Regions from separate parts of the Rhodococcus sp. NPDC076796 genome, predicted to be linked through region 3. Evidence: riboswitches for the same ligand, from Rfam matches in the RefSeq annotation. Region 3 holds a riboswitch; each other region holds the start of a gene.

Region 1 (2,257 bases), on a different contig from region 3:
TCTGGGATACCTGCACGGTTCCACGCGACACCCGCATGCTCGAATGCCGACTGGTCGCGCTGCTGCAGACGGGCCCCGACGACATCGGTAAGGACTTTCCTGCGACTCTCGAAGTGCTCGACGCGAACGGCGAACACATAGTGAATCAACGTGGCCTGCAGATCCCCGGTGCCGGCTTCACCGGGGAGAATCGGTTCTGGTTCCTGCCTATGCAGATGGTGTTTCGCGACGAAGGACGGCACAACTTCATCCTCAGCGCCGGTGGGGCCACCGCGAGCGTCGGGCTTCGCATCGCCTTCGGCTGACGTCGGAACGCGCCGCTCATCGCCACGCCGACATCCGATCCCGATCGCATTCTCGGTACCGCTTGCGATAGGTGGTGCCCAGGTCCATTCGAGGACACGAATTGCATACGCTGTTTCCGAACACCGAGGAGAGCATGTGAACAGTCCATTGCGCGGAGACCAGTACTTTCTCGGACTGGCAATCGAACAGGCCCAGATCGGCTGGGAAGAAGGCGGCGTTCCGATCGGCGCGGCACTCGTGCACGACGGCGAAGTTCTTGCTGTGGGACGGAACCGTCGCGTCCAGATGAACAGCGCAATCCGTCACGGTGAAACCGACTGCATCGAACGAGCAGGCCGACTCCCCGCCTCGGTGTACCGAAAATCAGTGCTCTACACGACATTGTCTCCGTGTTTCATGTGCGCGGGAACCGCTTTGCTGTACGAGATTCCGCGAATCGTCATAGGTGAGAATCGGTCGTTCGAGACATCGGAGAGCTTGCTACGCGAGCACGGAGTGCAGGTCGACGTCGTCGACAACGCCGAATGCGTGCAGTTGATGGAACGCATGCTTGCTGAGCGCCGGAGCCTGTGGTTCGAGGACATCGGGGAGGATGCATAAGCGGCCCCGCCGAATCGGTTCTGCCTGTGCTCGGGTAGCTCAGCGAGACAGCGCATGCCAGGTCGCCTCGCCCGCGCGATACCCCGCCTCGAACAGCCATGGCCACTCGGAGAAGTCTTCGGGATCGACCACCACCGTCTCGACGCCGCCGTTCCCACGCCGCTTGGGCATGTTCTCGGGATGGGACGGGAATCGATCCTTCAGGTAAGCGGGTTCGAGACTCTGTCGAAAGATCAGCCACGTCTGAGGTGTGAAGCCTACTGCTTCAGCACGTTTCGCAAGGTCGATCCAGGCTTCCGCATTGGCGTACCCGCCTTCGAGCACCCGCCTCCGGGTCTCGATCATCGGGAACACGCCGTACCAGATCGGCGGGTAACTCAGTAGCGTCTGGCACCAAGTACGACGGCGTTCCGGCGGAATGGGTTCCCACTTCGCCTGCGCTGCTTCGAGTTCGTCACTACCGGACATCGTTCACCTCACCCCGGAGGTGCAACCCTCCATCGACTTGCGCGCCTGCGGTTGCGGGACGCGCCGGTTCTTCCCCTGGGGCACCCTGTCGATGGAGACGGGGTTGCCGGACAGCCGGCCAGGTACCTACGGCTATCGCTCTTGAACCTGCCTCGACAGTAGCCGAGGGGTACGGATTGGACAATCCGATAGATTGGCGGCTCGTCACCCCCGTTCGCCTACGCGATCGTCAGACTGAGTCCAGTGCCTGCCATGCAGAGTACGAACGTATTCGGTACCGCCCAGATGAGGGACGACCCTCAGTAGAACCATGCCGTTCGTGCGCGACTCTCGGTTGGTCTGCTGCTCAATGTATTTCAATCGCTGCTGAGTCGGCGCTCGAATACCGATTCGACATCGGGCAGTATCTCTTCAGACGGCCGGCGGCACCGATCGCTACGGACCTCGGCTGACAAGTCACCTGCCCAGACCCTCCGCGATCTCCCCGATGGACTTCAAGGTCCGCTGATCGGCGTACTCGACCTCATCGAAATAGCGCTTGAACACCGACCGCATCAGCTCGATGACCTCGATGTGTTGCGTCAGCACGACGCGCAGCGATCGATCACCACTGAAGGCAATCCTCTCGAACTTTTCGCCGAGCTGCCTGGCTGAATCCAAGGTGCCGAATGCCTCGACGTCGACCAAATACTCCGTCTTACGCGCCATATCTTGCAAGTGCCGAATGTAGGCAGCGCAGACCTCGTCGCACAGGAACGCCACGCCTTCGGGAATTTCGAGCTGTCCGGACTCTGCCTGCATCGACAGCGACTGCCACTGCTGCATCGAAGCCGCCAGCTCGTTAGTTTCTGACCCCATCACTTCTTACCCAACTATTTCGATG
Region 2 (2,257 bases), on a different contig from region 3:
CCGACGATTCCCACGAACAGGGTCATCCACACCTGGCTGCGGCGCAGTGCGCCCAGCTCGGTGATGGGGCTGGTGGTCGGCATCGCGTCGAGTCGTGGCATCCAGAGGACGAGCGCGGCAACGGTGAGAGCACCGATGACCGCCACGAGCGTGAATGCACTGCGCCATCCCAGCGCCTGCCCGATCCAGGTCGCCACCGGTACGCCGACGACGTTGGCGACCGAGAGTCCCATCATCACCATCGCGACGGCCTTGGCTCGCTTCCCCGGTTCGGCCAGGTGGGCAGCGACCAGGGCCGCTACTCCGAAGTACGCACCGTGCGGCAGCCCTGCAACGAATCGCGAGGCCACCAACTCGTTGAAGCTGGGCGCGAAAACGGTGCCGAGGTTTCCGAGGGTGAAGGCCACCATCAGCGCCAGCAACAGCATCCTGCGCGGAACGCGAGCAGCCAGGGCTGCGATGGTCGGCGCGCCGACGACCACACCGAGCGCGTACGCAGAGATCATGTGGCCGGCGGAGGGCTCGGAGATCCCCATCGTCGTCGCGATGTCCGGCAACAGACCCATCGATGCGAATTCAGTGGTGCCGATCCCGAAGCCGCCGATGGACAGTGCCAACATCGCGAGTTTGCGTCGGGTCGAGTGCGGTCGGTGACTGACACTCAGGCCACTCGACACCTTGCCGCGCACAGCGCTGACTCGGGACAGAGCGGAATCGGTGACAGTCACAGCAGTACAACCTTCGTGTGCAAATCGGGGGCAGAAGAAGCGGACGGGATTCGAGCCTGCGATCGGAAGCCGACCGAAGCAGGAACGTCGCTCCGGTCAATTGTCTTCCCGCAGATGGCTCGTTCTCGCGTCGATGCACGGTGATAGTGCTCACCCGAGCATCTGCTCGAGCTGTACCGGCACCCCTCGCGTGCCCTCGTTCCGGTGGGGTGCCGTCACCCGCTAAGATATTCGCCAGGTCATGAGTGCCAGCATCGAGCCCCGGCTTGCTGGCCGGCAACCCTCCAACCGCGGTGGGGTGCCCCGGGTGAACGACCAGGCCGGTCCGGCACGCGAGTGCCGAATCGACAAGCGCGGGTCCGCAGGAAGCGGACCCACTGAACCTTCGGTCCCCAGGGGCCGAAGCCTGTCAGGAGGTTCTCTCATGTGTTGCTGTACCGATACGCCCCGTAGCGCTCGACTTCTCGAGCTTCATTCGACATTCGATTTGTCTTAGACAGACTCGTCTCGGACAGTCTTGCCTCAGAAACCGGAGTATCAGCAGCCATGACCGATTCCACATCAGACGTCGTCGACGCCACCGGAGCACCCACCGAGGATCCGTTCACCGATCCCGCAGCCGACTGGAGCTTCGAGACCAAGCAGATCCACTCGGGTCAGACCCCGGACGGCACCACCAGGGCTCGTGCATTGCCGATCTACCAGACCACCTCGTACACGTTCGACAACACCGATCACGCAGCGGCGTTGTTCGGTCTGGCCGAGCCCGGCAACATCTACACCCGCATCATCAACCCGACTCAGGATGTCGTCGAGCAGCGCATCGCCGCCCTCGAAGGTGGAGTCGCGGCATTGTTGCTCGCGTCGGGTCAGGCCGCCGAGACGTTCGCGATCCTGAACCTCGCGGAGGCGGGCGACCACATCGTGTCGAGCCCGCGGCTCTACGGCGGCACGTACAACCTGTTCCACTACACGCTCCCCAAGCTGGGCATCACCGTCTCGTTCGTCGACGATCCCGACGACCTCGAGCAGTGGCGTGCCGCGATCACTCCGTCGACCAAGGCGTTCTACGGCGAGTCGATCTCGAACCCGAAGAACGACATTCTCGACATCCCGGGGATCTCGGCAGTGGCCCACGAGAACGGCATTCCGCTGATCGTGGACAACACCGTGGCGACGCCGTACCTGCTGCAGCCGTTGAAGCACGGTGCCGACATCGTGGTGCACTCCGCCACGAAGTACCTCGGCGGACACGGAACGGCCATCGCGGGCGTCATCGTCGATGGCGGTACTTTCGATTGGACGCAGGGCCGTCATCCCAACTTCACCACTGCAGATCCGAGCTACCACGGCGTCGTGTTCGCCGATCTGGGTGCGCCCGCGTTCGCGCTGAAGGCACGCGTTCAATTGTTGCGCGATATCGGTGCTGCGGTCTCGCCGTTCAACGCCTTCCTCATCAGCCAGGGTCTGGAAACGTTGAGCCTTCGGATCGAGCGGCACGTGGCGAACGCACAGAAGGTCGCCGCGTT
Region 3 (2,257 bases):
ATCGAAACCGGACCGCACCAACGACCTGGGCGCGGGAACCAGGCACGCACCGTGCCGCCACGCCAGCCACATCTCCTCGCACGACGCATCGAACGCCACCGACAGCCCGGCCAACACTCGATCGCCCGGACCGAGCGGATCCTTCTGCAGGAACATGCGGGCCTCGGCGTCGACGAACGCCGCCGCATTGCGATGACTGACCGCAACGCCCTTTGGAGTGCCCGTCGAACCCGAGGTGAAGATGACCCACGCGTCGTCCTGCGGGGTCGGTGGTCCGGCATTGTGTTCGGAAAGATCGTGCTGGGAAATGTCCTGCTTGGGGGCAGTACCGGCGGCGATTCCGCCCGCAGTGACGATGGCCGTCACCTGTGCCTCGCCGAAGACCAACTCGGCGCGCTCCTCGGGATCGTCCGCGTCCACCGGCACGTATGCCGCACCGACCTGAAGGATCGACAGGATCGCGACGTAGAGGGAGAAGGAACCCGACGGCATGCGGATCCCGACGCGATCGCCGCGCCTGACACCGGCATTGGCGAGCCACTGAGCGCCCTCGGCGATGTCGTCCAACAACTCCGAATAGCTGACCGACACGGCACCGTCGTCGATCGCGGGTGCGTCGGGAAAGCGATGGGCCGTGTCGCGGAGAATGTCGATGAGCGTCCGGGCGGGTGGAGCCTGGGGTGAGCGAAGAAACGCCGCCGGTGCAGGTGCGGTGTCCGCGCTCGAACCCGGCAGATCGTTCTCTTGATGCACAGACAACCGGGCGCCCTTCTCGTTTCTTCTTGTAATGACTCTGTGGTGCTGGTGAGCAGCAGCGCCGTTGGTTATCTCACGTTCTGTTTGCCAGCAGGTGAACGAGCGCGCTTTCCCACCGCGGGAATCCTACTGCGGCCTACGGGTGAGTCCCGGCTTGACAAAATCGCAGCGAGTTTGCCAATGTCTTCCCCACGGTCACGAGTACCAGCATCAAGCCCCGGCTAGCTGGTCGGCAACCCTCCTCCGCGGTGGGGTGCTCCGGGTGACGACCAGGCCGACTCCGGAAAACCGGCGCGGCAAGCGCGGACTCGCTCACCACATCCTTCGGTTGCGGGTCCCTCGAACGTGAGGGCTCGATCTGTCATGACATCTGTACTTTCCCGCCCCTGTGCTCCTTTTGCCCCTGTTTCGGGCACGGATCTACAGGTACCGCTGGTCCACGGCTGCACCCGCACCTACGCGAACTTCGATTACGCCGCCAGCGCGCCTGCACTGGACGCGGTGACCGATCGGATCGCGGAACTGCTGCCGTTCTACTCGAGTGTGCATCGCGGTGCCGGCTACGCCTCACGGGTCTCCACGGCGGCGTACGAGAAGGCTCGGGTGACCGTCGCTGATTTCTTTGGTGCACAGGATGATTCGGTGGTGGTGTTCACGCGGAACACCACCGACTCGCTGAACCTGCTGGCCGCATGCGTGCCGGGTGAGACCGTGATACTCGACATCGAGCACCACGCCAACCTGCTCCCGTGGCGTGATCGACGAGTGGTGGTGGCCGCGTCGACCCTGGCCGAGACCATCACGCGTCTCGACGCGGAGCTTGCTGCGAAACCTGCTGCTCTGCTGGCGATCACGGGTGCATCCAACGTCACCGGCGAGGTGCTGCCCCTCGCGGAACTCGCCGCTCTGGCGCATCGGCACGGCGCACGCATCGCGGTGGACGGTGCCCAGCTGGTTCCGCATCGACGGGTCGACATCGCCGCACTCGGCGTGGACTACCTCGCGTTCTCCGGGCACAAGCTCTACGCCCCGTTCGGCGCGGGAGTGCTTGTGGGCAAACGCGATTGGCTCGACCTCGGTGAGCCGCACCTGGCCGGCGGCGGCGCGGTGCGCAGCGTGAGCATCGACCACACCGACTGGGCTCCGGCACCGCAACGGCACGAGGCGGGCACCCCCAACGTGCTCGGCGTTGCCGCACTCGCTGCAGCCTGCGAGGCCATCGCCGGCTTCGACGATGCCGAGCTGCAGGCGCACGAACATGAACTGTCGTCCCGCCTGCGCGACGGGCTGGCCGCACTGGACGGCGTCGAGCAGCTCCAGGTGTGGGCCGATGCACCCGACAGTGTCGGCATCGTCACCTTCACCGTCGCCGGACGCGATCCCGGTGAGGTGGCTGCATACCTGTCCGCCGAACACGGCATCGGCGTGCGCGACGGAAAGTTCTGCGCACACCCACTGCTGAGCAGGCTGGGGCACGCGGCCGGAGCGGTTCGAGCCAGTA

Evidence for each region. A riboswitch is a leader RNA that binds a small molecule or an ion and turns the genes downstream of it on or off. The one in region 3 is predicted to bind S-adenosylmethionine.
Region 1: linked by a shared signal. The riboswitch ahead of AB0366_RS23905 (mandelate racemase/muconate lactonizing protein) and the one ahead of AB0366_RS07030 (aminotransferase class V-fold PLP-dependent enzyme) in region 3 are both predicted to bind S-adenosylmethionine.
Region 2: linked by a shared signal. The riboswitch ahead of AB0366_RS20160 (bifunctional o-acetylhomoserine/o-acetylserine sulfhydrylase) and the one ahead of AB0366_RS07030 (aminotransferase class V-fold PLP-dependent enzyme) in region 3 are both predicted to bind S-adenosylmethionine.

Annotation. Positions count from the first base shown of each region.
Region 1 is NZ_JBFBMS010000012.1:5,576-7,832, reverse strand. It holds gene AB0366_RS23915 (hypothetical protein) at 1-305, shown strand, start outside; gene AB0366_RS23910 (nucleoside deaminase) at 442-906, shown strand; gene AB0366_RS23905 (mandelate racemase/muconate lactonizing protein) at 946-1,374, opposite strand; SAM riboswitch class IV at 1,403-1,521, opposite strand; gene AB0366_RS23900 (hypothetical protein) at 1,831-2,232, opposite strand; gene AB0366_RS23895 (DUF3558 domain-containing protein) at 2,247-2,257, opposite strand, start outside.
Region 2 is NZ_JBFBMS010000007.1:31,130-33,386, forward strand. It holds gene AB0366_RS20155 (MFS transporter) at 1-620, opposite strand, end outside; SAM riboswitch class IV at 966-1,088, shown strand; gene AB0366_RS20160 (bifunctional o-acetylhomoserine/o-acetylserine sulfhydrylase) at 1,275-2,257, shown strand, end outside.
Region 3 is NZ_JBFBMS010000002.1:377,543-379,799, reverse strand. It holds gene AB0366_RS07035 (Pls/PosA family non-ribosomal peptide synthetase) at 1-753, opposite strand, end outside; SAM riboswitch class IV at 950-1,065, shown strand; gene AB0366_RS07030 (aminotransferase class V-fold PLP-dependent enzyme) at 1,120-2,257, shown strand, end outside.